DNA from 3 places in the Salinicola sp. DM10 genome. Region 3 is predicted to be linked to each of the others. Evidence: predicted binding sites of a transcription regulator. Region 3 holds the regulator's gene; each other region holds the start of a gene.

Region 1 (9,808 bases), on a different contig from region 3:
TGGCTGACCGTGGACGGTGAACTCTACAGCTACCAGACCGAAGACGCGGAGTTGCCGGTGGTGGTGGGTGACCGTGTGGTATTCCGCTACAAGGAAGCCAAGGCGGGGCGCTGGATCGACCGCAACTCCCTGGGCAAGGCGATCGACCCCTCCGCGTACCAGTAAGTTCCGACCCGCCGCCCGGCAGAGTTCATGCCGGGCGCGCCGAACGGCGGCGAGGCCTGTTGGCGGGCCTGCTGTCATCTTTCTGTCATGTGCTGCTGCGACGCTGGCAGACATGAACTCCGCCCCCAATGTGCCCGCCGTTCCCGCGCTTCAGCGTCTGCTCGACGCGCGCGATCTGCGCATGCACTTCCAGCCCATCGTCAGCGTGCCGACTGCTCGCGTGCTGGGCTATGAAGCGCTGGCACGCGGCCCCCAGGGGTCGCCTTACGCCTCGCCGTTGCCGCTGTTCTGTGCCGCCCGCGAGGCCGGCCAACTGGCACCGCTGGAGCGGCTCTGTCGCGAGCGAGCTGTCGAGAGCTGGGTCGCCACCGGGCTCAGCGAGCTGCTGTTTCTCAATGTCACGCCCGAAGTGCTGATCGATCCTGCGCATATCGGCGGCCAGACCGTGGCGCTGCTGGCAGCGCACGGTCTGAGCCCGCAGCAGATCGTGATCGAGATCACCGAGCAGTCGCCGGGCATCGAGCCGCGGCTGATGGCGGAAGCGGCCCAGCACTACCAGGCGATGGGTTTCGCCATCGCCCTGGACGACCTCGGCGACGGCTATGCTGGACTGCGCCTGTGGTCGCAGCTCAATCCCGATTACGTCAAGCTCGACCGTCACTTCGTCAGCGGCCTGGACCACGACAGGGTCAAGCGCCGTTTCGTGCGTTCGATCATCGATATCGCCCACAGTCTGGGTAGCCGCGTGGTCGCTGAAGGGGTCGAGCGCGAGGGCGAGCTGCAGGCGCTGGTGGAGCTGGGGGCCGACTTCTATCAGGGCTGGCTGTTCGCGCGGCCCAGCCCAGCACCGCAGGATCAGCGCGCCGAGCTGGAGGCGCAACTGACCGCGCTGGCCGCGGCGCGGCGCCAAAGTGCCGCGGCGACCGAAATCCGTCGCCTCTGCGTGGCGCTGCCGACACTTGGCGCCGGAACGAGCATAGCCGAGGCGGCGGAGTGTTTCAGCCGCCTGCCGAATGCCAGTGCGCTGGCGGTGGTCGACCAGCGTCGTCAGCCGCTCGGTCTACTCGGGCGTCAGCAGTTGATGGCGCTGCTGGGCAAGCGCTACGGCTTCGATCTGCACGGCCGTCAGCCGGTCGAAACGGTGATGCAGCGGCGTGCACTCTGTGTGGAGGCGGGTGAGCCCCTGGAGCAGGTCTCGCGCAAGGTGACCGGCCGTGACGAGTCGATGCGCGATGAGGATTTCATCATCACCGACGCTGGCCGCTATCTGGGCATCGGGCATGTCATCAACCTGCTGCAGCTTTTCACCGAGCAGCAGGTGCAGTTGGCGCGGCAGGCCAATCCGTTGACGCAACTACCGGGGAACCGGCCGATCCGCGCCGCGCTCGAGCACTATCAGCGTCAGAACAAGCCCTTCGTCGCCTGCTATCTCGATCTCGATCACTTCAAGCCATTCAACGACCGCTTCGGCTATGCCCTGGGCGATCAGATGATCCTGACCCTGGCGCGGGTGTTGAGCGAAAGCGTAGAGCGTGAGGATTTTCTCGGCCATCTTGGCGGTGACGACTTCATCATGCTGCTCGATAGCGCCGCCGGCCTGCACCGGCGGCTGGCCAGGCTGCAGCACAATTTCGCCGCCGAGAGCCTCGAGCTGCTGCCGGAGACCGAGCGCCTCGCCGGCGGTTTCGAGGCCAAGGATCGCTTCGACCAGCTGCGCTTCTTCCCGCATACGCGGCTGTCGATCACCGCGCTGCAGGTGCCGGCTGATGCCCACGTCGACAGCTTCGGTGACCTCTGGAGCCGCTTCAAGAGCGCGGCCAAGCGGGCCCCCCACGGGCGCGTGGTGGTGCGCCTGCGCGGCGAGCAACGCTACCCGCAGCGTTGATCCTGGGGTGACGTTTTTGTGCTGCAAATGTCGCCGCTGACATATAGTCTTAACAAGAATCCGACCTAATGGTCAGGATGCGCGAGGCCAGCCAGGCCACGCCAGTCGGGTGTCCAGCAGGGATGGCTGGACACCGTATTCGCACATGCAACCCGAACAGGAGGGAACCATGGACCTCAAGGAGCTCACACGCTTTTCCCGCGATCACGACAACTTCGAGATTCGCGTCATCGCCCACGCCGGTAGCCGCTACTACCAAGTGATGGTGGAGCCGGAAGATGGCTCGACGCAGGTACTGACACGGCGCGGCAAGCCGATGCTGTTCCGCGCACTCGACGATGTCTACGGGGAACTCAAGCAGGCCGGTATCCACCGTGCCTATCTCGTCCAGCAGGTCGCCAACGACGAGATCGTCGGCCACGAGCCGCACTATCACGATCCGTTGCTGTCACGCATGCCGCTGGTCTTCTGAGCGCTTCTCTGAGCGCCTACTCGCGCCGCCTCCGGCGCTGAATCCGCGCCTCGATCCCAATCGATCCAACGCTTCACACACTCACCGCGGCAAGTCGACGAGGACTTGCCCGATAGCGGTGGCGTGCGCGCGTGTCAGCGGCGCCGATAACCCTCGGCATGCTCGCCGCGGCCATACGGCGGCTCGGTATCCAGGCGGTCGAGGAAGGCGTTCGCCTGCGTCAGGATCGCCTCGCGGCGCGACTGCGCCATCTTGTCCCAGCTGCCATAGATCAGCTTCATGCGCTGATTGCCCTTGAGCCGCTCGCGATGGCGCTCCAGAAAGTGCCAGTAGAGACTGTTGAACGGGCAGGCGTCGTCGCCGGTCACCTGCTTGACGTCGTAGCGGCAGTGGCGGCAGTGATCCGACATGCGGTCGATGTACTTTCCCGAGGCACAGTAGGGCTTGGAGCCGAGATAGCCGCCGTCGGCATAGAGGGTCATGCCGAGGGTGTTGGGCAGCTCGACCCACTCGAAGGCGTCGGCATAGACCGCCAGGTACCAGTCGCACAGGGCGGCGGGAGAGACGCCGCACAGCAGAGCGAAATTGCCGGTCACCATCAGCCGCTGGATATGGTGCGCATAGGCGTTGTCGCGGGTCATCTCGATCGCCCGCTGCAGGCAGCGCAGGTCGGTGTCGCCGCTCCAGTAGAAGGCCGGCAGGCCGCGACGAGCGTTGAGCCGGTTCTCCTGCTTGTAGCCGGGCATGCGCTGCCAGTAGATGCCGCGCACGTACTCGCGCCAGCCGAGGATTTGACGAATGAAGCCCTCGGCGGCGTTGATCGGCGCGCGCCCTTCCTGCCAGGCCGTCTCCACCGCCTCGCACACCTCCTGTGGCGAGAGCAGGCCGATGTTCATCGCCGCGGCGAGACGCGAGTGGTAGAGCAGCGGTTCGCGGTCGCTGATGGCGTCCTGGTAGGTGCCGAAGTCGGCCAGCGCGTGCGCGAGGAAATGGCGCAGATCACCCAGCGCCTGGCGCCGGGTCACCGCCCAGTTGAAGCCCTCGAGGGTACCGAAATGCTCACCGAAGTGCGTCGCTACCAGCTCGGCCACCGCCTGGGTGGTGGCGTCCATGCGGTGACGCGGTGGGGTGGGGAAGTCGAGACCCTGATCGATCGGCGCGCGGTTGTCATGATCGAAGTTCCACTGGCCGCCGGCTGGCTCGTCTGCCTGCATCAAGAGCCCGGTCTGCTTGCGCATGTGACGGTAGAAATCTTCCATGCGAAAGCGCTTGCGCCCTGCCATCCACTCGCCGAAGGCATCGATCGAACAGTAGAAGCGGTTGTCCGGGTAGAGCCGCCAGCGGGTGCCGCGGCGCTGGATGCGTTCGAACAGCCGCCACTCGCCGGGATGGGTGACGCGGATCTCGTCGCAGGCATAGGCCTCGGCCAGGCGCTCCGCCTCTTCGAGCAGGTCGTGGCGGTTGTCGTCGTCGTCGAGCGCGCTGTAGTGCACCTGATACCCTTTGTCGCGCAGGGTGTCGGCGAAGTGGCGCATCGCCGATAATAGCATCACGATTTTCTGCGGGTGGTGCGGCACGTACTCGCCCTCGGCGTGGACCTCGCACAGCGCGATGAGGGCATCGTCCGGCGCCTGGGTGAGAACGTCGAGCGTCTCGCTGAGCTGGTCGCCGAGTATCAGGATCAGAGGGCGCGACATGATCTTATCCATGACTTATACACATGGTATTCATCGTATAAGTTAATCGCGGTTAAGCAAGGCGGGAGTGGTAGACTGTCGCCAGGTGATGGTATCGGCAGACAAGGAGAGGATATGGCGGCCCGTTACGGAGTCATGCTGGTCAATCTGGGAACGCCAGCGGCGCCCACGGCCAAGGCGGTAAGAGAGTATCTGGCGGAGTTTCTGGGCGACCCGCGGGTGATCGACGCGCCGCGCTGGCTGTGGTGGCCGATTCTGCACGGGGTGATTCTGCGCATTCGCCCACCCAAGGTGGCCAAGGCCTACGCCTCGGTCTGGCAGGAAGAAGGCTCACCGCTGCTGGCGATCGGGCGGCGCCAGCAGCGCGCGCTGGCCTCGGCGCTGGCCGAGCGCACCGGCGAGGTGATCCCGGTGGAGCTGGCGATGACCTACGGTCAGCCGAGCATGGAGCAGGCCGGGCTGGCGCTGCGCGATGCCGGAGTCGACAAGATCCTGGTCTTGCCGCTCTATCCGCAGTTCTCGCGCACCACCACCGGTGCCGTTTTCCAGCGTCTGGCCAAGGCGCTGGCCCCTTGCCCGCACCTGCCGCAGCTGCGCTTCGTCAATCACTACCACGACCACCCGGACTATATCGCCGCACTCGCCGCCAGCGTGCGTGAGCACTGGGAGACCCAGGGCGATCGCGGGCGCCTGCTGATGTCCTACCACGGCATCCCCAAGCGCTACGTCGACAACGGCGACCCCTACGGGCGCCACTGCCAGCGCACCAGCGCACTGCTCGCCGAGGCGCTGGAGCTCGAGGAGGGCAGCTGGTTCCAGAGCTATCAGTCGCGCTTCGGCCGCGAAGAGTGGCTCAAACCCTACACCGACGAGACGCTCAAGCAGTGGGGGGCCGACAAGACCGAGTGTGTCGACGTGATCAGCCCGGCGTTCGCCGCCGACTGTCTCGAGACCCTGGAAGAGATCGACGCCGAGAACCGCGAGTACTTCCAGGAGGCCGGAGGCGGGCGCTATCGCTATATCCCCGCGCTCAACGATCGCCCCGAGCACATCCATCTGCTCAGCCAGCTGGTGGCGGAGAACACCGCGGGCTGGTGATCCCAAGCAAGCCGTGACCCAGCAAAAGGGGCGCCCAGCGGCGCCCCTTTTTTGTTCTCTTGTTGGCTCTCTCGCCGGGTGTCGCCTTGGGTTTCGGTCGCGTCAGGTTCTGGTCGCGTGTCTTCGTCTGTGCGACCCCGGCGGCTTTCGCACCCTGCGTGTCAGGGCAGCGGCGAGTTGCCCTGGGGCGCTTCTTCCACCGTATGCTTGGGCCGGTCGCTCTCCAGCTCCTGCGGATTGCCGCGGGTCCGCGGGTCCGGCTTGAGCTTGTGGTGCAGCGCGCTCTTGGCCAGCATGTGCGCCGATACCGGTGCGGTGATGAAGGCGAAGATGGTGATCAAAAGCTCCTGGATCACCGGGCCGTTCTCCTGACTGAAGAAGATCAGTGACCCGATCAGGGTACAGCCCACCCCCAGGGTGGTGGTCTTCGACGGCCCGTGCAGGCGCATGTAGAAGTCCTTGAGGTGGGTCAGCCCCAGCGAGCCGATGAAGGCGAAGATCCCGCCGGCGATCAGCATGAAGGCGATCGCTCCCTCGAGCAGCGTGTCCAGCATGATTGGCTCTCCTAGTCGATGGTGCCGGCCATTCGGTGGCGCTGGCTATTCGATGATGTCGCCGCGCAGCAGGTACTTGCACACGGCGATGGTGCTGACGAAGCCGAGCATGGCGATCAGCAGTGCCGCCTCGAAGTAGTCCTTGTTGTTGACCCAGATGCCGAACAGCACGATCAGCGCGATCGAGTTCATGTACATGGTGTCGACCGCCAGTACCCGATCCGGCAGGCTGGGGCCGATCACGGCGCGATAGAAGTTGAGCGCGATAGCGGCGCTGAACAGCGCCAGGGCGATCCACAGCGCGGTAGCGATCATGATTCGAAGATCTCCATGAGCGGGCGTTCGTAACGCTGGTGAATCTCGGCGATCAGGCCGTCGATGTCGGCCACGTCGAGGGCATGGATCAGCAGCGTGCGATTGTCCAGGCGCAGGTGGGCCGATACGGTACCCGGGGTCATCGTGATGGTGCTGGCGAGGATGGTGATGGGGAAATTCTCGGTCAGCGTCAGCGGATACTCGACGAATGCCGGGCGCATGCGCCCGCGCGGGTCGAGAATCAGCTTGGAGACCTCGAGGTTGGCCACCACGATGTCCTTGAGCACCCGGCCCACGTAGTGCAACAGCTTGAGCGGATGCTTGATGCGTGGCTGGCGCTCCCAGAACGGGCGGCACAGCAGCGGGATGACCACGGCCAGCACGCCGCCCAGCAGCCACTGGCCGAGGGCCACGCTCTGCTGCAGCAGCAGCCATACCAGCAGCAGCAGCAGCGACAACACCGGCATCGGCAGCCAGCGTACGGGAGGAATCATGAGCCACCTCCAGAAGTCGGGGCGAGGATCGCCTGGGTATAGGCGCTGGGGTCGAGCAGCTGTGCGGCGCTCGCCTGGGTGAATTCGGTGATCGGGCCGGCGAAGATCGCCAGCAGCGGCGAGGCGCCCAGCAGCAGGGCGAGCCCCGCTAGCATGCTCGGCTTGAGCCGCGACCCCTCGGGGTCGGCCTTGCCCGCCTTCCAGAACACGGTGGAGCCGCTGCGGCCCATCGCTACCAGCCCGGCGAGGCTCGACAGCAGCAGCAGCGACCACAGCCACGGCTGCTCGCTCGGCTGTGCCGCGTCGAGCAGCAGCGCCTTGCCGATCGCCCCGGACAGCGGCGGCAGGCCGACCACGGTGATCGCGCCGACGAAGTAGGCCAGCCCCAGCAGCGCCGGCTGGGTGACGCCGCGGCCGGGCACGATACGCGCGCCAGCCTTGCCGCGCTGGTCGGCGATGGCGTCGGCGAGCAGGAACAGACCGCCGCTGACCAGGGTGGTATGCAGCATGTAGTAGAGCAGCGCCGAGAGCGACGCCACGCGGTCCATGCTCACGCCGGCCAGCAGGGTGCCCACCGAGATCAGGATCAGATAGGCCACCTGGGTGCGCAGGTCGCGTGCCGAGAGCACGCCGATCCCGCCCAGGGCGATCGTTGCCAGGGCGAACCACCACAGCCACGGTTGCACGAAGTTGGCCAGATCGCCGGCGCTATCGCCGAAGATCAGGGTGTAGACGCGCAGAATGGCGTAGATCCCCACCTTGGTCATGATCGCGAACAGCGCCGCCACCGGCGCCGGCGCGCTGGCATAGGCCCGCGGCAGCCAGAAGTAGAGCGGCAGGATCGCCGACTTCAGCCCGAACACCACCAGCAGCAGGAAGGCCCCGGCCTTGAGCAGCCCCAGGCGCTCGGGGTCGAGCTGGGCGACCCGCTGGCCCATGTCTGCCATGTTGAGCGTGCCGGTGGTGCCGTAGAGTACGCCGAGCGCGATCAGAAACATCGCCGAACCGGCCAGGTTGAGCGCCACGTAGTGGAAGCCCGCCTGGGTGCGGTCCTTGCCGCCACCGTGCATCAGCAGCGAGTAGGAGGCGATCAGCAACACTTCGAAGAACACGAACAGGTTGAACATGTCGCCGGTGAGGAAGGCGCCGTTGATCCCCATCAGTTGCAGCTGGAACAGCCCGTGGAAGTTGCTGCCCTTCTTGTCGTCGCCGGCGCAGGCGTAGGCCAGGCTGCCGAGGGCGAGCACGCTGGTCAGGCACACCATCAGCGCCGAGAGGCGATCGAGCACCAGGATGATACCGAACGGCGGCTGCCAATCGCCCAGGGCGTAGTAGCTGATCTGGCCGTTGCTGCTCTCGACCACCAGGGCCACGCTGATCACCACCAGCAGGGCGGTACTCACCAGGCCTATGGTGCGCCTTGGCTGCATGGTGGCGTCGCGCTTGATCAGCATCGCGAGCCCGGTGAACAGCGGCAGCAGGATGGGGAGGATGATCAGATGCTGCATCACGACTTCTCCTCCCTGGCGTCATCGCCGCGCTGGTCGTTGACCTGATCGCTGCCCTGGTCGCCGCGCACGCGCATGGCCAGGATCACCGAGAACGCGGTCATGGCGAAGCCGATCACGATGGCGGTGAGCACCAGCGCCTGGGGCAGCGGGTCGGCATAGTGGGTCTTGCCATCCTGGATCACCGCGGCGCCGTCGGTGGTGAGGCCGCCGGTGGAGAACAGGAACAGGTTGACCGCGTAGGAGAGCAGCGTCAGCCCCACGACCACGGGGAAGGTGCGTCCACGCAGGGCCAGGTAGAGACCGCTGGCCGCCAGAAAGCCGGTTACGGTGGCGAAGAGCGCTTCCATCAGACGGTCTCCTTCTCGTTCTCTTTGCTGGGCCGGTGACGCGTGGTCAATTTGCCCAGGTTGGCCAGGATCATCAGCGTCGCGCCGACTACGGTGAGATAGACGCCGAGATCGAACAGCATGGCGGTGGCCAGCTCCACTTCGCCGATATAGGGAATCGCGAAGTGACCGAACGCCGAGGTCAGGAAGTTGTGGCCGAACAGCCAGCTGCCGAGGCCGGTGAGGGCGGCGATCACCACCCCGACCACCGCGATCGGCTGGTACTGGAAGGTCAGGCGCTGCTGCGCCCAGTCGACGCCGCGGGCGATGTACAGAAGGATCAGCGCCACCGCGGTGACCAGGCCGGCGATGAAGCCGCCACCGGGCTCGTTGTGGCCGCGCAGGAAAATGAACACCGACACCAGCAGCGCCAGCGGCAGCAGGCTCTGCGAGACCGTGGCCAGCAGCATCGGGTGCAGATCCTTCGACCACGGCCGGCCCTCGCTATCGCTCGACGGCATGAACAGACGCAGGCGGTTGAGCAGCTTGTAGATACCGATGGCGGCGATGCACAGCACGGTGATCTCGCCCAGAGTATCGAAGCCGCGGAAGTCGACCAGGATGACGTTGACCACGTTGTGGCCGCCGCCGCCGCTGACGCTATTGGCCAGGAAGTAGCCCGAGATACTGTCGAGCGAGCGTGTCAGCAGGGCGTAGTTGAGGCTGGCGACGATGCCGCCGAAGCTGGCTGCCAGCAGCACGTCGCGCACGATGCGTCCGCCGCTCGACTCCTTGGGCGTGCGCTGGGGCAGGAAGAACAGCGCCAGCATCAGCAGGATCACCGTGACCACCTCGACCGCCAGCTGGGTCAGCGCCAGGTCCGGTGCCGAGAAGCGCGCGAACGCCAGCGACACCATCAGCCCCACCACCGAAAGCATCATCAGCGAGACCAGGCGGCGGCGATGCAGCACGGCAGTGCCGAGGCCAGCGAGGATGGTGATCGCCGCGCCTACCACCAACAGGCCATCCAGCGGCTTGAGCGGCAGCTCGCCCTTCAACTGGGTGAGATCGAGCAGCCCGCTGCCGGTGAGGAACAGTACCACCACGATCAGCCACAGCATGTAGCGCTGCAGCGAGCCGTTCTCCAGGCGGTCGATGCCGCGCTGGGTGGCGCCGAGCAGCTGGCGCACGGCGTATTCGAACAGCATCAGCGCGTTGCGCTGGGGGAACTGGCGCTGGAAGCTGAACAGGGTGCGGCGCACGCTGTAGATGGCGACCCCGCCGGCCAGGG
Region 2 (9,808 bases), on a different contig from region 3:
CGCCAGTTTCAACACCTGGGTGGACGCCGAGAACGCCCGCCATGCCGAGGCCATTGCCTGCGGCGAGCGCGAGCCGCTGGCCCACTCCAGCGAAGCCTTCATCCTCAAGGCATCGGGTATCGAGAGCCGCTACGTCATGGAAGCCAGCGGTATCCTCGACCCCGAGCGGATGCGCCCGCGGATCGAAGAGCGCGATAATGCGGCGCTCTCGCTGCAGGCCGAGATGGGCCTCGCGGCGGCACGCCAGGCGCTCGAGCAGGCGGCCATCCGCGCCGACCAGCTCGATCTGATCATCGTCGCCTGCTCCAACCTGCAGCGGCCGTACCCGGCGGTGGCGGTCGAGCTGCAGGCGGCACTGGGTGCCGGCGGCTATGCCTTCGACATGAACGTGGCCTGCTCCAGTGCCACCTTCGCCATCGACATGGCGACCAATGCCATTCGCGCCGGGAGTCTCGAGCGAGTGCTGGTGGTCAACCCCGAGATCTGCTCGGCGCATCTGGATTTCCGCGATCGCGATAGCCATTTCATCTTTGGTGACGCCTGCACCGCGGTGGTTCTGGAGGCGGATCATCTGGCCCGCGAGCGCGAGCACTTCACCATTCTCGGCACGCGCCTGACCACGCGCTTCTCCAACGCCATCCGCAATAACTTCGGCTTCCTCAACCGGCTCGCCGACAGCAGTGCCGATGACAAGCTGTTCGTGCAGGAGGGGCGCAAGGTGTTCAAGGAGGTCTGCCCGCTGGTGGCGGAGCTGATCCTCGAGCATCTGGAGAGCCAGTCGCTGACCGGCGAGTCGGTCACCCGGCTGTGGCTGCACCAGGCCAACCGTCACATGAACGATCTGATCGCGCGGCGCGTGCTGGGGCGCGAGGCGAGCGAGCACGAGGCGCCGATCATCTTGGACCGCTACGCCAATACCAGCTCGGCCGGCTCGATCATTGCCCTGCATCTGCATCGCGACGATCTCGAGGAGGGCGATGTGGGGGTGGTGTGTTCGTTCGGCGCGGGCTACAGTGCGGGCAGTGTCATATTGCGTAAAGGGAATGCGTGTTGATGAAATCGATCCATTGGCTGAGCGGCGCCGCCGTCGCTTTGGCGCTAGGAGGCTGTGCCTCCAGCGGTGAGAACAGCAACCCACAGGATCCGTGGGAAGGGTTCAACCGTGGCGTCTATCAGTTCAACGACACGCTAGATCGCTATGCGCTCAAGCCGGTCGCCCAGGGCTACAAGGCGGTCACGCCCGAACCCGTGCGTGACGGTGTCGGCAACTTCTTTTCCAACCTCGGCGAGATCCGCACTGCGTTCAACAGCGTGCTGCAGTGGGAGTGGGGCAATGCCGGGACGGCCTCTGGCCGCTTCGTCATCAATACCATCCTGGGGGTCGGCGGCCTGCTCGACCCGGCCACGCGCATGGGGCTCGACGAGAACGAGGAGGACTTCGGTCAGACGCTGGCGGTGTGGGGCGTCGACTCCGGCCCCTATCTGGTGCTGCCGGTGCTCGGTCCCAGCACGGTGCGTGATACCAGCGGCCTGCCGCTCGATATGTACACCTATCCGGTGACCTACGTCGAAGATGACAAGGTGCGCTACGGTCTGACCTTCCTGCGCTACGTCGATCTGCGCGCGAGTCTGCTCGACCAGGAGTCGCTGATCCAGGGCGATCGCTACAGCTTCATCCGCGATGCCTACCTGCAGCGGCGTCAATTCCTGATCAGTAACGGCAAGGCGGGCAAGGATCCGTTCGCCAGCGGCGACTTCGGCAACGATTTCCAATACAGCGAAGACGACTTCGCCGAGTGACCCCGTGTCCAAAACGCTGAGCGATGAGCCCGTGATCGGCGTGATCGACCTGCCGGGACGGGAGCGCGAGATGCTGGTGGGCGAGATCGCCCGCCTGGATGCGCGCGTGGTGGCGGCGCACTCTTTGGCGGCGCTGCCGGTAGCCTGCGATCTGGTCGTGGCGCACGTGCGCGCGGTCTCGCACGATGGCTGGCAGATCCTGAGCCAGGGGCAGCCGACCATCGTGGTCAGTGAAAGTCGCCGCGACGGTGATCTGCACAAGGCGATGGACGCCGGGCTGATCGACTATCTGGTCGAGCCGCTGGCGCATGCCGACATCCTGCGCCGCCTGGTGTGTCGCGCGCTCGATCTCGACCGGCTGGCCCGCGCCCATGACGAGAGCCGCGCTGAGCTTCAGTCGCTCAACGATCGTCTCGAGCGGCACCTGGAGATCCTGCGTGAGGATCAGCGCGCCGGCGGACACGTGCAGCGCAAGCTGCTGCCGCCGCCGGGGATGACCCATCGGGGCGTGCGCTGCGACTACTGGTTCGCGCCCTCGCTCTATCTTTCCGGGGACTTTCTCGATTTCCAGCGCTGTGACGAGCGCTACAGCTTCTTCTATTTTGCCGATGTCGCCGGCCACGGTGCCTCCTCGGCGTTTGTCACTGTCCTGCTGAAATATCTCTGCAACCGCTGGCTGTCGCAGTGGCGCACACTGCTGCCAGAGGCATTTCCCTCGCGCTGGCTGGGCGAGCTCAATCGTGAGCTGCTGGAGACCGGTATCGGCAAGCACGCCACGATCTTTGCCGGGGTACTGGACCATGAGCGCCATTTTCTGCACTATGCGCTCGGCGCTCAGCTGCCCATGCCGATCCTCGTCAGCGAGGAAGGGGCGAGCTACCTGGGCGGAGAAGGGCCGCCGGTGGGGTTGTTTCCGGATGTCGAGTACCCCATCTATGGCTGTCCGCTACCCGAGCGATTCCAGCTCTGGTTCTGTTCCGACGGCGTGCTCGAATGCCTGCCGGCGGCTTCACTGGATGCGCGGCTCAAGGAACTCGAGCGCCGCGTGACACGTTGTACCCGCGTCGACGATCTGAAGGATGGATTGGCGCTGGGAGATCAACTGCCGGATGATCTCAGCATGATGACACTGAGTGGTTTCGAGCATGATTGAAGGGCGAGTCAAGGCGGCCTTCGAGTCGGGCGTATTCGTGCTCAAGCTCTGCGGCGATGTCCGCCTGACGCTGTGCGCGACGCTCGATGCCGAGGCGCAGCGGCTGGCGGATCTGCCGGGCCTGCGTGCGGTCATGGTCGATCTGCGCGAAGCGACCAACGTCGACTCCACGGCGCTGGGCTTTCTGGCCAAGGTGGCGCTGGCGGTACGTGGGCGGCTGGAGCAGCCGCCGACGATCGTGGCCGAGCATCCGGACGTGCGGCGCATGCTGGACGTGATGGGTTTCGCGCGTTACTTCACGCTGGTGGAGGCGCCACTCACCGAGCCGGCCGAGCTTGCCGAGCTGCCCCACGTCGAGGCCGACGAGAAAGCGATTCAGCAGCGCATTCTCGAGGCTCATCGTATTCTCATGCACATGAGCGAGCACAATCGGCACGAGTTTCAGCCGCTGATCGAGCTGCTCGAGTCTCAGCACGCCAAGGCGTCCCCGCACTGACTCTGAGTCGCGAGCGGGGGCGTATCTGCCACGCGTGCCAGGGCCGGTGTCACTGTCCGTAAAGCGCGCCATCTGTGCCTGTCTCTTCGCGCGAGCGTCATCGCGGGCATGCGTGATCATCGGTCCCGGCGCTGACCGCTGCCGTCTTCAGGTGTCTTTATCTTGCGTGCCAGCGGCATCGCTGGCCGATTGTCGTGTGGCGCCGCGGACGCCCGCGATCAGGTATTTTTCATCCGCCCGCAGCGAGGAGGAAGTCGTGTTGTCGAGGAGTCTAGCGTGAGGCCGCTGAGTGCGCGTCGTCTGGCACTGCTGGTGGCTGCCAATACCGCCCTGGCGCCGCTGGCGATCGATGCCTATCTACCCGCCATGCCGGCGCTGGCGGCCTCCATCGGCGCCAGCGTGCACCATACCGAGCTGTCACTGAGCATATTCCTGCTCGGTTTTGCCCTGGGGCAGCTGGTATGCGGACCGCTCTCCGATCGGTTCGGGCGCAAGCCGGTGCTGATGACGGGGCTGGCCGTTTTCCTGCTCGCCAGTCTAGCGCTGACACAGGTCGGCTCACTGGCCACGCTGTGGGGCTGGCGCTTCGTCCAGGCGCTCGGCGGTGGCGCCTGCGTGGTCAACTCCGCGGCGATCGTGCGTGACCGCTTCAGCGGGCGCGAGGCGGCCAAGGTGATGTCGACCATGGTGATGATCCTGATGATGGCGCCGCTGGTGGCGCCCGCCCTGGGCAGTGCGCTGCTGCACCTGGCCGACTGGTGGTTGATCTTTCTGTTTCTGGCGCTCTACGCGGTGTTCGTGCTTGGGCTGCTGGGACGCTTGCTGCCCGAGACTCATGGGCGCGACCCCGACGCGCCCTCGGTGGGGCAGATCCTGGACAACTATCGCAGCGTGCTGCGCCATCGCGAGGCGATGGGCTATATCGGGGCGGTATCGATGTCGTTCGCCGGGATGTTCGCCTTCATTACCGGCTCGCCCTATCTCTACATGGAGCATTACGGCCTCTCGACCACGCTCTATCCTTTCGTGTTCGGTGCCAACATCCTGATCATGGCCTCCTCCAGCCGGCTCAACATCCGCCTGCTCAAGCGCCGCACGCCGCAGCAGAACCTGCTGCTGGGGCTCGGCGTGCAGCTGAGCGCGGGTATCGGTCTGGTCGCGCTGGTCGCCTCGGGGCTGGATTCGATCTACAGCGTGGCGCCGCTGATGGTGGTCTTCGTCGGCATGCAAGGGCTGATCAGCCCTAACGCCATGTCATCCATGCTCGATCACTTCCCGCGCATGAGTGCCACCGCGACGGCGCTGCAGGGCTGTCTGCAGTTCACCTGTGGGGCGGTCGCGGGGGCGCTGGTCGGTGCCTTCGAGCTGGCCAGCGCCTGGCCCACGTTGTTGACCATGCTGGGGGCGACCCTGCTGGGCAATATCGGTGTCCGCGTGCTGTCGGGCCCGGCACTCAAGCGTACCTCGACATCCTCCGCCTAACAGTCAGGCGGCGCAGCGCCGGCCGCCATCGCTGAAGCCATCATCATCCTTCTTCACCCCTGCCTCAGGTGCGTTCGGCTGTGCTCTCGCAGCCGACCTTACCCACCGTCGATGCTGTTTACTCAATACGTGCAAGCGGTTACGCGTCTTGACCCTTGTCATCCTGTTGTCATCTTGGCTTGGCAGTGTGGGTGCCGCGAAGGTTGCGGCCGGTAGTCGAGGCCGCTCTCGAGATCACCGGCGATCGCCAGCGAGCTGCGGTCGTGCGGTGGTTTTTCATACACCTGACACACCCAATTCGTCGAATGTCACTTTTCAAGACGATGACAAGGCTGTCATAAAAGTGTCACGCGTCTGACGTAACGTGGCGTTCTGAGAGTGCAGGCAACCTTCGCAACGTCGTTATCGCACACGCATCCATCCAAGGTGGAAACAGGATATCGCTATGCTCAAACATGTCTTCGCTACGCTCGTTTCCGGGTCCCTGATTCTGGGCGCCGCTGCCGTCCAAGCCCAGGAAGCCATCACCGGCGCCGGCGCGACCTTCCCCTATCCGGTCTACTCCCAGTGGGCGGATGCCTATCAGGACAAGTCCGGCGTTGGCCTCAACTATCAGGCCATCGGTTCTGGCGGCGGCATTCAGCAGATCACCGCCAAGACCGTGACTTTCGGTGCCAGCGATGCGCCGATGACCAAGGAAGAACTGGACAAGAACGGTCTGCTGCAGTGGCCGATGGTCATGGGCGGTGTGGTCGCGGCATTCCACGTCGACGGCATCGACGGCGCGATCAATCTGGACGGCAAGACGCTGGCCGACATCTACCAGGGCAAGATCACCAGCTGGAACGATGAAGCCATCGCCAAGCTGAATCCGGACATGAAGCTGCCCGACACCAAGATCACCCCGGTCTATCGCGCCGAGGGGTCGGGCACCAACTTCCTGTTCACCCACTATCTGTCGCAGGTCAGCAAGGACTTCGCCAACACTGTGGGCGAGGGCAAGTCGGTGGCATGGCCGGCGGGCGTCGGGGCCAAGGCCAATGCGGGCGTCGCCAGCCAGATCGCCAACACCAATGGCGCCATCGGCTACGTCGAGTTCGCCTACGCCGCCCAGAACGACCTGCACCTGGTGCACCTGAAGAACAAGGCCGGCAAGACCGTGGCACCCGACATGGATTCGTTCATGGCCGCTGCCGCCAACGCCGACTGGAAGAACGCCCCGGGCATGTACCTGGTGCTGACCAATCAGCCGGGTGACAACAGCTGGCCGATCACTGGTGCCTCTTTCATCCTGATGCACAAGAAAGTGCAGGACGTGGATGCCGCGCGCCAGGCGCTCGAGTTCTTCGACTGGGCCTATAGCAACGGCGACGAGATGGCCAAGAAGCTCGACTACGTGCCGATGCCGAAGAACGTAGCCGACATGGTTCGTGAGAGCTGGAGCGAGATCAAGGGTCCGAACGGCGAAGCCGTCTGGAAGCAGTAACCCCTTGAGCCCCGATCGCGACGGCGAGTGCTTCAGAGCTCCCGTCGCGATCGTGTATCGAACGATCGAATCTGCAATAAACGCGTGAGTGACGAGCGCGTATGCAACGACACAGTACTGCCGCTACCTCCGGCGGCAGCGTGGCAAGCCGACGAGGAACTGACATGGCCACCCCCCAAGCGATTCAAACCGGCGGCGGTCTGGGCGGACTAAGCGAGGCCACCCGTAAGCGGCTCCAGCGCAAGGCACGCATCGACGTGTGGTTCGAGCGCACGCTGTTTGCCTTTGCCTTCGCGGTTCTGCTGCTACTCGGGGCGATCATCGCCTCGCTGATCGCTTCCAGCTGGCCGGCGCTCGAGCGCTACGGCCTGGAGTTCTTCACCGAGAATCGCTGGGCGGCCAACGTCGAAGTGTTCGGCGCCTTGCCCGCCATCTACGGAACCCTGCTGACCTCCTTGATTGCGATCGTCATTGCGGTTCCCATCTCATTCGGCATCGCCATCTTCCTGACCGAGCGCTGCCCGAACGTGCTGCGCCAGCCTCTCAGTACCTTGATCGAGCTGCTGGCCGGTATCCCTTCGATCATCTACGGCATGTGGGGCATGGAAGTGCTGGCTCCGCTGCTGCGTACCTGGTTCCCCTCGGTATTTCCCGCGGGCACCGGCCTGGCCACGGCCGGCATCATTCTGGCGGTGATGATCATTCCGTTCATCACCGCGGTGAGCCGCGACGTCATCAACACGGTGCCGGCGGTGATGCGTGAATCCGCCTACGGCCTCGGCTGCACCACCTGGGAAGTCGCACGCCGGGTCATCCTGCCCTCGGTCAAGGGCGGCCTGGTGGGGGGTGTGGTACTCGGGCTGGGGCGGGCCCTGGGCGAGACCATGGCGGTGACCTTCGTGATCGGCAACAACCTGTTCCTGAACACCACGCTCACCGGGCAGGGCACCTCGATCGCGGCCCTGATCGCCAACCAGTTCTCCGAATCGGACGGTACCCAGCGCTCGGCGCTGCTGGCGCTCGGCCTGATTCTGTTCTTGATCACCTTCGCCGTGCTGGCGTTCGCGCGCTATCTGCTGCGCAACAGCACCGGCCGCCACGCCTGAGCCGAGAGGAGAGAGACGATGCAGACTCACACGACGCCGCTCTATCGCCGGCGCAAGCTGCTCAACCGCCTGGTCATGGCCGCCTGTATCGGTGCCACCCTGATCGGATTCGTATTCCTGTTCGCGATCCTTTTGACGCTCGTGACCAAGGGGCTCAGTGCGATCTCGCCCTCGATCTTCATCGAGCGCACGCGTATGAACGGTGGAGGCCTGGGCAATGCGATCTGGGGGACCTTCATGATGACCTCGCTGGCCACCGTCCTCGGCACCGTGATCGGCGTGGCCGCGGGTACCTGGCTGGCGGAGTATGGCAACAAGGGCCTGCTGCCCAAGGTGATCCGCTTCATCAACGACATCCTGCTGTCGGCACCCTCGATCATCATCGGCCTGTTCATCTACGCGGTGGTGGTGGTGCCCATGGGCAGCTTCTCCGCCTGGGCCGGGGTGCTGTCGCTCACGGTGATCATCGTGCCGGTGGTGATTCGCTCCACCGAAGACATGCTGCGCCTGATTCCCAACTCGCTGCGCGAGGCGGCGGCGGCGCTGGGTGCCCATCGCTGGTGGATCATCGTGCGTGTCTGCTACAGCGGTGCGCGTGCCGGCATTCTGACCGGTATCCTGCTCGGGTTCGCCCGTATCAGTGGCGAGACGGCACCGCTGCTGTTCACCTCGCTGAACTCCAACCAGTGGAACTTCTTCAATCTCGACAATGAGATGGCCAACCTGCCGATGACCATCTACCAGAACATGACGATCAACGCCTTTATCCCTGACCTGGTATCGCTGGCGTGGGGTGGGGCGCTGATCCTGACGGCCGCCATTCTGATCCTCAACATCGCGGCGCGTTACTTCTCGCGTCAACGCACCTGACTTTCGCCAAGAGACTGCCATGACCGTCGATTTCAATCTCAACGCCAACCCGAACGCTGCCGAGGCGCCGAGCGCGTCCCAGGCACGGGCCGCGTCCAAGCTTCGCGTCAAGGACCTGAACCTCTACTACGGCCAGTTTCAGGCGCTCAAAAACATCACCATGGAGATCCCCGAGCGCCAGGTGACGGCGTTCATCGGGCCCTCCGGCTGCGGCAAGTCGACCCTGATCCGCTGCTTCAATCGGATCCACGATCTCTACGAGGGGATTCGTACGGAAGGGCAGATCCTGCTCGACAGCCACGATATCTACGGCTCCGGGGTCGACCTGAACCTGTTGCGCGCGCGCATCGGCATGGTGTTCCAGAAGCCGACGCCGTTCCCGATGACGGTGTTCGATAACGTCGCCTTCGGGATTCGGCTCTACGAAAAACTCTCCCAGCGCGAGCTGGAGGAGCGGGTCGAGTGGGCGCTGCGCAAGGCCGCCCTGTGGGAGGAGGTCAAGGACAAGCTCAAGCAGAGCGGCCAGGCACTCTCCGGCGGTCAGCAGCAGCGTTTGTGCATTGCTCGCACCATTGCGGTGAAGCCGGAAGTGATCCTGCTCGACGAGCCCACCTCGGCTCTCGACCCGATCTCCACCGGTTACATCGAGGATCTGATCAACGAGCTCAAGAAGGACTACACGATCGTCATCGTGACCCACAACATGCAGCAGGCGGCGCGAATTTCCGACATCACCGCCTTCATGTACCTGGGTAGTCTGATCGAGTGCGACGATACCACCAAGATCTTCACCCAGCCCAAGGAGAGCCGCACCGAGGACTACATCACCGGCCGCTACGGCTGAGCCTCGCTGTCGTGTCTTGCGCCCCGGCCCCTGCGGCCGGGGCGCTTTCGTGTTTGGCGCGGCCGTTCGTGGCTCTATCCGGAGACGGGCGGTGCTCGGGCTCGACCGAGAGGCGAGAGTTGACCTGAGTCAGCGAACGCCGTATCGGTTCGTGGTAGTGTCTGGCGACACAGGACGTGCCACAAGGATGGGCTGACCATGTCGCCAGGGCAGGAACCGGCGTTTCGCAATATACCCTTTCATCTGATGCTGACACTGGCATCACTGACGATCATCGTGTCGGGCCTGCGCGCGGCCGAGGCGCTGATCATTCCGATCCTGCTGTCGATCTTCATAGCCGTGATCTGCGCCTCACCGGTGCATTGGCTCTATCGCCGCGGCATGAACTCCTACGCCGCGGTGCTGATCACGCTGCTGATTCTGGGCGGGTTGCTGGCGCTGTTCGGCACTCTGCTGGGCAACAGTGTCGCCATGTTCATGGAGCGCTGGCCCGAGATGCAGCAGGAGTTGCAGGGGCACTATCTGAATCTGCTCGAGTGGCTGGCGCACCAGGGGATGTCGGTCTCGCCGC
Region 3 (9,808 bases):
GGCGGCGATATCCATGCCCGAGTGGGCCGAGCCGGGGGTGCCGTTGTAGACCCGCTGATTGCCGAAGCGCCCGCTGATGCGCCCCTTCACCGGCCAGATGAAGGCCTCGGCGAAGCCGACCCGATCGTCGTCACGCTGGCGCTGGGCGCTCACCGCGGCCTGTTCGCGGGCGATGCGGGCGGCGATCTTGGGCGGCGGTGAGACCGTCTTCGGCGGCACGCCATCGATACGTTCGATCGGCCAGTCGCGCGGGGTGATCGCCACCGACGCCTGCTGCTGTCGGCCATCCGGGGTGACGATCTCGATCGACTGCGCGCCCTGGGCGTCGCGGCCGACGCCGAATACCACCGTGCCGTAGCCGGTGACCCGCAGCGTATGCCCCGCCACCCGTACCTGGCTGCCCGGCGGCACCCGCCCGATCACCATCGAGCCCTGTTCGACGCTGGCGGGGAAAGTGATCGCGACCGGTGCCGCCACGCCAGCGGCGGCCCACAGCCATAGCGTCGCGGCCAGGAGCAGGGCGCTCGCAGCGCGATACGGGTGGCGTCCAGTGGGGCGAGATCGCAGGCGGGTGATCGACGGCATGGGTACGGCGCTCCGGCAGAGAGAAAGGCGCCCATCTTAACCTGTCGTTGCTGCAGGCCTGGAACGCCTGTCATAGCCGGTAAACGAAGTGGGCTTATCCGGTGGCAGGGCGTCGCGAGGGCGCTGTAAACCCCTCCCTGGGCGCTACCTTTGCCATCCCTGGCAAAGAACCCTCGCTGTGCGCTGCCACCGGCGCCCATTGTCGCAGGGTTAGGAAATTAGCGCTTGAGTCGTGATGGCGTCGGCTGGAGGGGGCAGAGAGAGCGGGGCCGGCATGCCGGCCCCGCTGGGGTAGGAGCTTGGCGCTCAGGCTCAGAACGACTCCCAGTCGTCCTCGGTGGTGGCCATGGCCGGCCGGCGGGTCGCGCTCAGACGGGTGGCTGGCGCTACCACCTGGGGCGCTGCCACCTGGGGCGCTGGCGTCGATACCTGTGGCGCGGATGTGGCCGTCGCCATCGGGCGCGACTCGGCCCCGGCGATGCGGAAGCCTGCCAGGGCCTGCTCCAGGCGCTGGACCTGTTCGTTGAGACTGGCCGCGGCGCTGCTCGCCTGCTGCACCAGCGAGGCATTCTGCTGGGTGACCTGATCCATCTGCACCACGGCTTCGTTGACCTGGTCGATGCCGTTGGACTGCTCGGCGGAGGCGACCGAGATCTCCTCGATCAGATCGGTCATGCGCGAGACCGACTCGACCACCCGGCCGATGGTCTCGCCGGCCTCGGCGACGATCCCCGACCCCGCTTCGATCTTGCGATTGGAGGCATCGATCAGCTCGCGGATCTGACGCGAGGCGTCGGCGCTGCGGCTGGCCAGGGTGCGTACCTCGTTGGCGACCACGGCGAAGCCACGCCCCTGCTCGCCGGCACGGGCCGCTTCCACCGAGGCGTTGAGGGCGAGGATATTGGTCTGGAAGGCGATCGAGTCGATCACGCCGACGATGTCGGTCACCTGGCGCGAGCTGTCGGTGATGCCCTGCATGGTGGAGACGACCTGATCCATCATCGCCCCGCCTTCGCTGGCGGTGCTGCGCGCCTGGCCGGCGAGGCCATTGGCCTGGCGCGCGTTCTCGGCGTTCTGACGCACGGTCTGGGTCAACTGCTCCATGCTCGAGGCGGTCTCGCCGATCGAGGCGGCCTGCTGATCGGTACGTGCCGCCAGGTCCTGGTTGCCGCTGTGAATCTGCCCCACGCCCACGGTGATGGTGGTGGAGGCCTGACGCACGCCGCCCAGGGCCTCGGCCAGATGCACGCGCATACCCTCGATGGCGTGCAGCAGGCTATGGCGGTCATTGGGCTTGAGCGTCAGCGCCCGGGTCAGGTCGCCCTCGGCGATGCCCTGCACCGCGTTACGCGCGTGACGTGGGTCGCCGCCCAGATCACCCAGCACGCTGCGGATGATCCACGCCATCACCAGGGTGATCGCGATACCGATCGTGCCGGCGATCAGGCTCATCTTGAGCACCCCCATCCAGAACGCGTGCTGGATGTCGCTGACATAGACGTTGGCGGCGAGATACCAGTCCCAGGCGGGGACATGGCGCACGTAGTTGATGCGCGAGACGTCCTCGCCGTCGGCGTTGGTCGAGGTGTATTCCAGGGTGCCGTCGTCGGGCGAGTCGGCCAGCGCTTTCAGCTCGCGATAGAAGTAGACGCCGTTGTCGTCACGGAAGTTGCTCATGTCGGTGCCGATCGCCCGCTTGGGGTGATAGACGAGGTGAATCTTGCCGTTGAAGGCGTAGACATAGCTGCCGTCGAGATCGAGCGCCGACAGATTGCGCCGGGCGAAGTCCTGCGCCGCTTCGACGCTGAACTCACCCTGGGCGGCGCGATCGGCGTAGCGCTGTACCAGCGTCTGGGCGCTGGCGACGAAGCTCTTGAGACTCTGGACCCGCTCGGCCATCAGGGTGTCGCGCTTTTCCAGGGCCATCCAGCCCACCAGCACCAGCATGCCGAACCACATCAATCCCACCGTGATCCAGAGTTTTTGCCGCATCGTCATCGCGAAAGCCGTCCTTATCCGAGGTATCTGCCGATTCATATAGAGGAATGTATTACTAGTCCGCTCACTTTATCGGCAGCACCTACTTAAGATTTAGATAACAATCCGCTGCGCATCGCGCCGTTGCCATGAAAGCGTGCGCGACGGACCCGGTGCGATAAAAAGGGGCGATGGAAAAGGGTCGATGAAAAAGGGCCGCTCAATCGTGGGCTGATGGAGAGTGGATCGAATGCTGAGAGTAAGAGCCAGAGGCCAGCGAGAGCCAGGGGACAGCTAGCGTAGGGCAGCCGTGCGTGAGAAGGCGGAAAGAGCCGGGCGGCGCGGTGCCGCCCGCGGCGTTCATGGCTGCGCCGAGATCGCCGGCGTGTCGTCTTCGTCGTTTGTGATCAGACGCGTGGCGGGGAAGACACAGCGGAAGCGGGCGCCCATGCCGGGTCGGCTGACGATCTCCAACTGAGCATCGTGGCGCAGCAGCACGTGCTTGACGATGGCCAGCCCCAGGCCGGTACCGCCGGTGGCGGCGCTGCGCCCCTTGTCGACGCGGTAGAAGCGCTCGGTCAGGCGCGGGATGTGCACAGGGTCGAAGCCCTCGCCGTCGTCCTCCACCTCGATCGCGGCGCCATCGTGCCAGGGCTTCCAGCGCAGCGTGATACGGCTGCCTTCGGGGGTGTAGCGCACGGCGTTGAAGACCAGGTTGGAGACCGCGCTGCGAATCTCCTTGGTGTTGCCGAGCAGGCGATGAGGCTCGTCGACCTGCAGCGCGATCTGCTGGTGCCCCGCGCTCAGCCCGCGGGCGTCGTCGACGATGCTCTCGAGCAGGGCGCGCACATCGATGGCGTCGCGGTCGTCATTGGGGCTGTCGATCTCCAGGCGTGACAGCAGCAGCAGATCCTCGACCAGGTTCTGCATCCGCATGGTCTGCGCCTGCATCTGCGAGAAACCGCGCTGCCAGCGGGTCGGCAGCTGATCGGCGTGGTCGGCGTAGGTCTCCAGATAGCCCGCCAGCACGGTCAGCGGGGTGCGCAGCTCGTGGGAGACATTGGCGACGAAGTCGCGGCGCATCATCTCCAACTGGTGCAGCCGGGTCACGTCGCGCACCATCAGCAGGCGCTCGTCGTCGCCGAACAGGGTGATATGGAACTGCAGGGTGTGCGCGGCGTCGATCGGCGAGGGTATCAGTAGCGGCTCGCGGTAGTCGCGGGCCTCGAAGTAGTCGATGAAGCGCGGATCGCGCAGCAGGTTGGTGATCGGCTGGCCGCGGTCGTGGTCGGGCTGCAGGCCGAGCATGTCGGAGGCGGCGCTGTTCCACCACTCCAGGTCGCCGCGCGGATCGAGCATCACCACGCTGTCGCGCATCGCCTCGCAGGAGTCCTGGATGCGCCGCAGGATATCGCGCAGCCGTTGCTGCATCTGGCTCTGCGCTTTCTGGTAGGTGTAGAGGCGGTCGAACAGATCGCCCCAGACGCCGGTACCGGGCGGCGGCGCCTCGCGCGGATGGCGCAGCAGCCACACATAGAGCAGGCGCACATGGCGTAGATGCAGGAAGACATAGAGCCCGAGGCCCGCGGCCAGCCCCCAGCCGAGGCCGGCAAACAGCGCGCCGAACAGCTCGCCCAGCAGCGTACCCATCGCGCCGAGCCCGAACAGCATGTAGCCAAGGCGCCACAGTTCGTTGATCCAGTAGCGCACGCTGCGACTTACTCCCTGATCGAAAAGCGGTAACCGGTGCCGCGCACCGTCTGGATCAGATGCTGGTGCTTCTCGCCCAGCGACTTGCGTAGCCGGCGGATATGCACGTCGACGGTGCGTTCCTCGACGTAGACGTTGCCACCCCAGACCTGATCGAGCAACTGGCTACGCGTGTAGGCGCGCTCCTGATGGGTCATGAAGAACTGCAGCAGGCGGTACTCGGTGGGGCCGATCTCCAGCGCGCTGCCGTGGGAGGTGACGCGATGGCTGGCGGGGTCGAGCTTGAGCCCCTCGACCTCGACCGCCTCCTCGATGCCCGGTGGCGTGGCCCGGCGCAGCACGGCCTTGAGCCGGGCCACCAGCTCGCGCGGCGAGAACGGCTTGGTGATGTAGTCGTCGGCGCCTGCTTCGAGCCCCTGGACCTTGTTGTCCTCCTCGCCCTTGGCGGTGAGCAGGATGATCGGCATCTCGGCGGTGGCCTCCTCGCGCTTGAGGCGGCGCGCCAGCTCGATCCCGCTGGTGCCCGGCATCATCCAGTCGAGCAGCATCAGGTCCGGCTTGTGGTCCAGCGCCATGGCGTGGGCGCTCTGGGCGTTGTCCGCCTCCAGCACGCGGTAGTCGGCCATCTCCAGCGCCACCGCGATCATTTCGCGGATGGAGGGCTCGTCGTCAACGATGAGTACGGTCTTGGAGCTCATGACAGGCCTCGAGTGAGCCGCCGGAGGAGGCGCGCGTGCAGCGAACAACCTTCCGGCCGTGACAGAACGGTGACGATTACAGCGTGAAAATATGACAAATACGTGACATCGATGTCATCCCTCACATCTCGCATCGAGACCATCGACCCTGGCGGCGACCGCTGGGGGCGCGAAGAGGCGATCGATGAGGGCAGCGGCTCATATCACCGGCCACAGGCTCAGCACCACCCCGGCGAACAGTAAAAGCCCCGACCAGAAGTTGTTGAGAAAGGCCTGGAAGCAGGGGCCGCGCTCGCGCCCACGGATCAGCCACTGCTGATAGACGAAGGTCGCCGCCATCGCCGCCAGCCCCAGCCAGAAGAACCCGCCCAGCGCCAGGCGTGCCCCGATCCCGGCCAGCAGGCCCAGCGTGGCCAGCTGCAGCAGACCGATGATCAGCTTGTCGGCGCGGCCGAACAGGCGCGCGGTGGATTTGACCCCGATCTTGATGTCGTCGTCGCGATCGACCATGGCGTACTGGGTGTCGTAGGCCACGGTCCAGGCCAGGTTGGCCAGCAGCAGCAGCCAAGCCTCCAGCGGCACGCTGCGACTCACCGCCATGAACGCCATCGGGATGCTCCACGAGAACGCCAGCCCCAGCACTACCTGGGGCAGGTGGGTGTAGCGCTTCATGAACGGATAGAGCGCGGCCAGCGCCACGCCGACGAAGGAGAGCAGCACCGTGGGCAGATTGGTGAAGCAGACCAGCACGAAGGCCGCCGCGACCAGCACCGCGAACAGGGTCTTGGCCTCGCGCTCGCGGATACGCCCGGTGGCCAGCGGGCGCTCCTTGGTGCGCTTGACGTGGCCGTCGATCTTGCGGTCGGCGTAGTCGTTGACCACGCAGCCGGCGGCGCGCATCAGATAGACGCCGAGCACGAAGATGATCAGGTTGGCGCGGTCCGGCAGGCCGTCGGCGGCGAGCCACAGCGCCCATAGCGTGGGCCACATCAGCAGCCAGGTGCCGATCGGCTTGTCGAGCCGGGTCAGGCGCAGGAAGTCGGGGATTCGCGCCAGGCCGCGGGGGCGTGGCGTGGGGTCGGCGGCGGACATCGAATTCTCCAGAACGGCGAGCGGGACGCGACTGGCTGGACCTTACACCACAACCCCGCCGGCAGCGAGGCATGGCAATGGGCGCAGCGATAGGCGCGGCGATAGCTACGGGGCGTAGCGATAGATATTGCTTTTGTCACGCTGACGCGCTCAGACTCGAGGTGGGCGCGGTCAGCGGATGTCGGCGTCGCTCCTGGGTGTCGATAGACGCTGGCAGCACGGGGATCGCGGAACAGGGTGGCTCGATCCTTGGGAGTAGAACAATGACAAACCACGGTAAACCCGCCGCCGGCATCCACTACCAGCAGCAGGATGCCAGCTATTTCGACAAACGCGGCCTGCGCCGCCACGCCGGGCCCTGGTCGCTCTGGGCACTGGGCGTGGGGGCGGTGATCTCGGGCCACTACTCGGGCTGGAACCTGGGGCTCGCCTCGGGCGGCTGGGGCGGCATGGCGATCGCCACCGCGATCATCGCGGTGATGTACCTGGGCCTGACCTTCTGTATCGCCGAGATGTCGCCGGCCCTGCCGCACACCGGCGCCGCCTACTCCTTCGCGCGCTCCTCCATGGGGCCCTGGGGCGGCTTCGTCACCGGCCTGTGCGAGAACGTCGAGTACGTGCTCACGCCGGCGGTGATCGTGTTCTTCATCGGCTCTTATCTGGGCAGCATCTTCGAGACGCCGGCGGCGTTCCAGCCGCTGTGGTGGCTGCTGGGCTATCTGCTGTTCGTCGGCCTCAACATCGTCGGGGTCGAGCTGTCGTTCAGGGTGACGCTGGCGGTGACCCTGCTGGCGCTGGCGGTGCTGGTGGTGTTCTGGTTCAGCGCCGTCACCCATCTCGACTTCTCGACCTGGGCGCTGAACATCGCCCCCGGCGGCGGTGAGCTCGAAGGCGGCCACGGACCGCTGCTGCCGATGGGTATCGGTGGGGCGCTAGCGGCGATGCCGTTCGCGGTGTGGCTGTTCCTGGCCATCGAGCAGTTGCCGCTGGCCGCCGAGGAGTCGGTCGACCCGCGGCGTGACATGCCGCGCGGCATCCTGCTCGGCATCACCACCCTGATCGTCTCCGCGACCCTGATCCTGGTGCTCAACCCCGCGGTGGTAGGCGTTGGTAGCTACGCCCTGAGCCAGTCCGGTGAGCCGTTGCTGGATGGTTTCCAGGCGATCTTCGGCGCCGGCACCGCCAAATTTCTCGCGCTGCTGGCGCTGATCGGGCTGATCGCCAGTTTCCATACCATCATTTTTGCCCAGGGTCGCCAGATCTACTCGCTCTCCCGCGCCGGCTACTTTCCCACCTTCCTCTCGGTGACCCACGGTACGCGCAAGACACCGTACGTGGCGATGATTGGCGGCGCGCTGGTGGGCATGACCATCATGCTGATCTGCTTCTTCGGCCTCGGAACCCAGGAGGGCTCGGCGGTGATCGGGGGCACCCTGCTCAACATGGCGGTCTTCGGCGCCATGTGCTCCTACATCGCCCAGGCGCTCTCCTTCATCCTGTTGCGCCGCCATCACGCCCATATCGAGCGCCCCTACCGCAGCCCCTTCGGGATTCCAGGCGCCGTGGCGACCATCGTCATCGCGCTGATGACGATCTACTTTCAGCTCAGCGACAGCACCTATCGGATCGGCGTGATCGGCGTCGCCCTGTGGCTGGCGGTGGGTATCGGCTACTTCGCCTGCGTCGGGCGGCACCGTCTGATCCTGTCGCCGGAGGAGGAGTTCGCCATGCAGCGAGGCGAGCAGGCCGCGGACGACGACGGCCGCGCGGCGTGATCCCGATCTCCCTGACACTGTGAGCGAGGAACGGCCATGAGTGACCAACAAGCCAGAAGCGTGCGCACCGCCGCCCAGGCGCGCGAACTCGTCGAGGCGCGCGGGCTGACCCACGTCAAGGTCGGCATGTTCGACATCGACGGCGTGATGCGTGGCAAGTACATGCAGCGCGACAAGTTCTTCGCCGCGCTGGAGAAGGGGTTTGCCTTCTGCGACGTGGTACTGGGCTGGGACAGCAAGGACGAGCTCTACGACAACGTCGCCTTCACCGGCTGGCATACCGGCTATCCGGATGCGCCGCTGCGGATCGTCCCCGAGAGCTGCCGCGAGGTGCCGTTCGAGGGCGACATGCTGCTGTTTTTGGCCGAGTTCGAGGGCGATGCCGGCCAGCTCTGCCCGCGCGGGCTGCTCAGGCGCGTGCTCGCCCGCGCCGAGGCGCAGGGGTTCGATGTCCTTGGTTCGCTGGAGTACGAATTCTTTCTGTTCCAGGAGACCCCGGAGTCGATCCGCGAGAAGGGCTATCGTGACCTCAAGCCGTTGACGCCGGACATGATGGGCTACTCGATGCTGCGCAGCTCGGTGCATGGCGAGCTCTACCACGACCTGCTGGCGCTGGCGGAGACCATGGATTTCCCCATCGAGGGGCTGCACACCGAAACCGGGCCCGGGGTGCTCGAGGCGGCGATCGGCGTCGACGACGCCCTGAACGCCGGCGACAAGGGGGCGCTGTTCAAGACCTTCACCAAGGTGTGGGCGCAGCGGCGCGGGCTGATGGCGACCTTCATGGCCAAGTGGTCGCCGGACTACCCCGGTCAGAGCGGGCATATCCATCTCTCGCTGCGCCATCGCGACGGCGACCGTTCGGCTTTCTTCGATGCCGACGCGGCCGATGGCATGAGCCAGATCCAGCGCCACTTCGTCGCCGGCCAGCAGCGTCTGATGCCGGAGCTGCTGGCGATGTTCGCGCCGACGATCAACAGCTATACCCGGCTGATTCCCGGCTTCTGGGCGCCCACCGATGCCACCTGGGGGGTCGAGAACCGCACCTGTGCGCTGCGCGTGATCCCCGGCTCACAGACATCTCAGCGGGTCGAGTATCGCCTCGGTAGCGCCGACGCCAATCCCTACCTGGCACTGGCTGCCGCGATCGGTTCCGGGCTCTACGGCATCGAGCAGGGGCTCGAACCGGAGGCGCCGGTCGCCGGCAATGCCTACGAACTCGAACACCCGGCATCGCTGGCGTTGCCGCGCACGCTGTGGGATGCCGCTAGCCGCCTGCGCGGCTCGGATGCCGCCCGCGAGCTGTTCGGTGATGCCTTCGTAGAGCACTTCGCCGCCACCCGCGAGTGGGAGGAGCGCCAGTTTCGTCGTCATATCACCGATTGGGAGTTGGCACGTTACTTCGAGATTATTTGAGCCCCCCGGGCACGACCGGGATAACGACACTTTCTGGGTGGGAGCAGCGCATGGCACGACAACACACGATTTCCCCCGTGGATGGCGGGGTCTATGTCGAACGCGAGCTGGCCGAGAAGGCGCAGATCGAAGCCTGCGTCGCCGACGCCGTGGCGGCGCAGCGGGCATGGCGCGAGACGCCGCTGGCCGAGCGCGCGCGGCTGTGTACGGCGATGGTCGATGCCTTCGTCGCGCGGCGCGATAAACTGGCCGAGGAGCTGACCTGGCAGATGGGGCGGCCGATCGCCGCTGCGGGGGGCGAAATCGGCGGTTTCGAGGAGCGCGCACGCGGCATGATCGCGCTCGCCGAATCGGCCCTGGCGCCGATCCGGCTGGCCGACAAGCCCGGCTTCACCCGCTATATCACCCGCGAGCCGCTGGGTGTATCGCTGATCGTGGCGCCGTGGAACTTCCCCTTCATGACCGCCGTCAATGCGGTGGTGCCGGCGATCATGGCCGGCAATACGGTGATCCTCAAACACTCGGCGCAGACGCCGCTTTGCGCGGAGCGTATCC

Evidence for each region. Region 3 encodes PhoB, which activates phosphate uptake and scavenging genes when phosphate is short. Its sites were predicted from a motif close to TGTCATANNNNTGTCANA; they were not measured.
Region 1: the regulator PhoB is predicted to act here: its motif matches at 2,088-2,105, upstream of J0A90_RS14540 (DUF6482 family protein).
Region 2: the regulator PhoB is predicted to act here: its motif matches at 5,265-5,282, upstream of pstS (phosphate ABC transporter substrate-binding protein PstS).

What each region holds. Positions count from the first base shown of each region.
Region 1 is NZ_JAFLEN020000004.1:85,039-94,846, forward strand. It holds gene J0A90_RS14530 (hypothetical protein) at 1-165, shown strand, start outside; gene J0A90_RS14535 (bifunctional diguanylate cyclase/phosphodiesterase) at 278-2,050, shown strand; gene J0A90_RS14540 (DUF6482 family protein) at 2,220-2,522, shown strand; gene J0A90_RS14545 (cryptochrome/photolyase family protein) at 2,657-4,219, opposite strand; gene hemH (ferrochelatase) at 4,334-5,317, shown strand; gene J0A90_RS14555 (Na+/H+ antiporter subunit G) at 5,479-5,871, opposite strand; gene J0A90_RS14560 (K+/H+ antiporter subunit F) at 5,917-6,186, opposite strand; gene J0A90_RS14565 (Na+/H+ antiporter subunit E) at 6,183-6,680, opposite strand; gene J0A90_RS14570 (monovalent cation/H+ antiporter subunit D) at 6,677-8,191, opposite strand; gene J0A90_RS14575 (Na+/H+ antiporter subunit C) at 8,188-8,538, opposite strand; gene J0A90_RS14580 (monovalent cation/H+ antiporter subunit A) at 8,538-9,808, opposite strand, start outside.
Region 2 is NZ_JAFLEN020000002.1:626,130-635,937, forward strand. It holds gene J0A90_RS11495 (beta-ketoacyl-ACP synthase III) at 1-1,054, shown strand, start outside; gene J0A90_RS11500 (VacJ family lipoprotein) at 1,054-1,800, shown strand; gene J0A90_RS11505 (PP2C family protein-serine/threonine phosphatase) at 1,871-2,953, shown strand; gene J0A90_RS11510 (STAS domain-containing protein) at 2,946-3,449, shown strand; gene J0A90_RS11515 (Bcr/CflA family multidrug efflux MFS transporter) at 3,726-4,931, shown strand; gene pstS (phosphate ABC transporter substrate-binding protein PstS) at 5,377-6,417, shown strand; gene pstC (phosphate ABC transporter permease subunit PstC) at 6,582-7,523, shown strand; gene pstA (phosphate ABC transporter permease PstA) at 7,542-8,393, shown strand; gene pstB (phosphate ABC transporter ATP-binding protein PstB) at 8,413-9,237, shown strand; gene J0A90_RS11540 (AI-2E family transporter) at 9,436-9,808, shown strand, end outside.
Region 3 is NZ_JAFLEN020000003.1:421,243-431,050, forward strand. It holds gene J0A90_RS13480 (M23 family metallopeptidase) at 1-585, opposite strand, end outside; gene J0A90_RS13485 (methyl-accepting chemotaxis protein) at 898-2,583, opposite strand; gene phoR (phosphate regulon sensor histidine kinase PhoR) at 2,923-4,272, opposite strand; gene phoB (phosphate regulon transcriptional regulator PhoB) at 4,281-4,970, opposite strand; gene ubiA (4-hydroxybenzoate octaprenyltransferase) at 5,169-6,062, opposite strand; gene J0A90_RS13505 (amino acid permease) at 6,326-7,837, shown strand; gene J0A90_RS13510 (glutamine synthetase family protein) at 7,874-9,253, shown strand; gene J0A90_RS13515 (aldehyde dehydrogenase family protein) at 9,304-9,808, shown strand, end outside.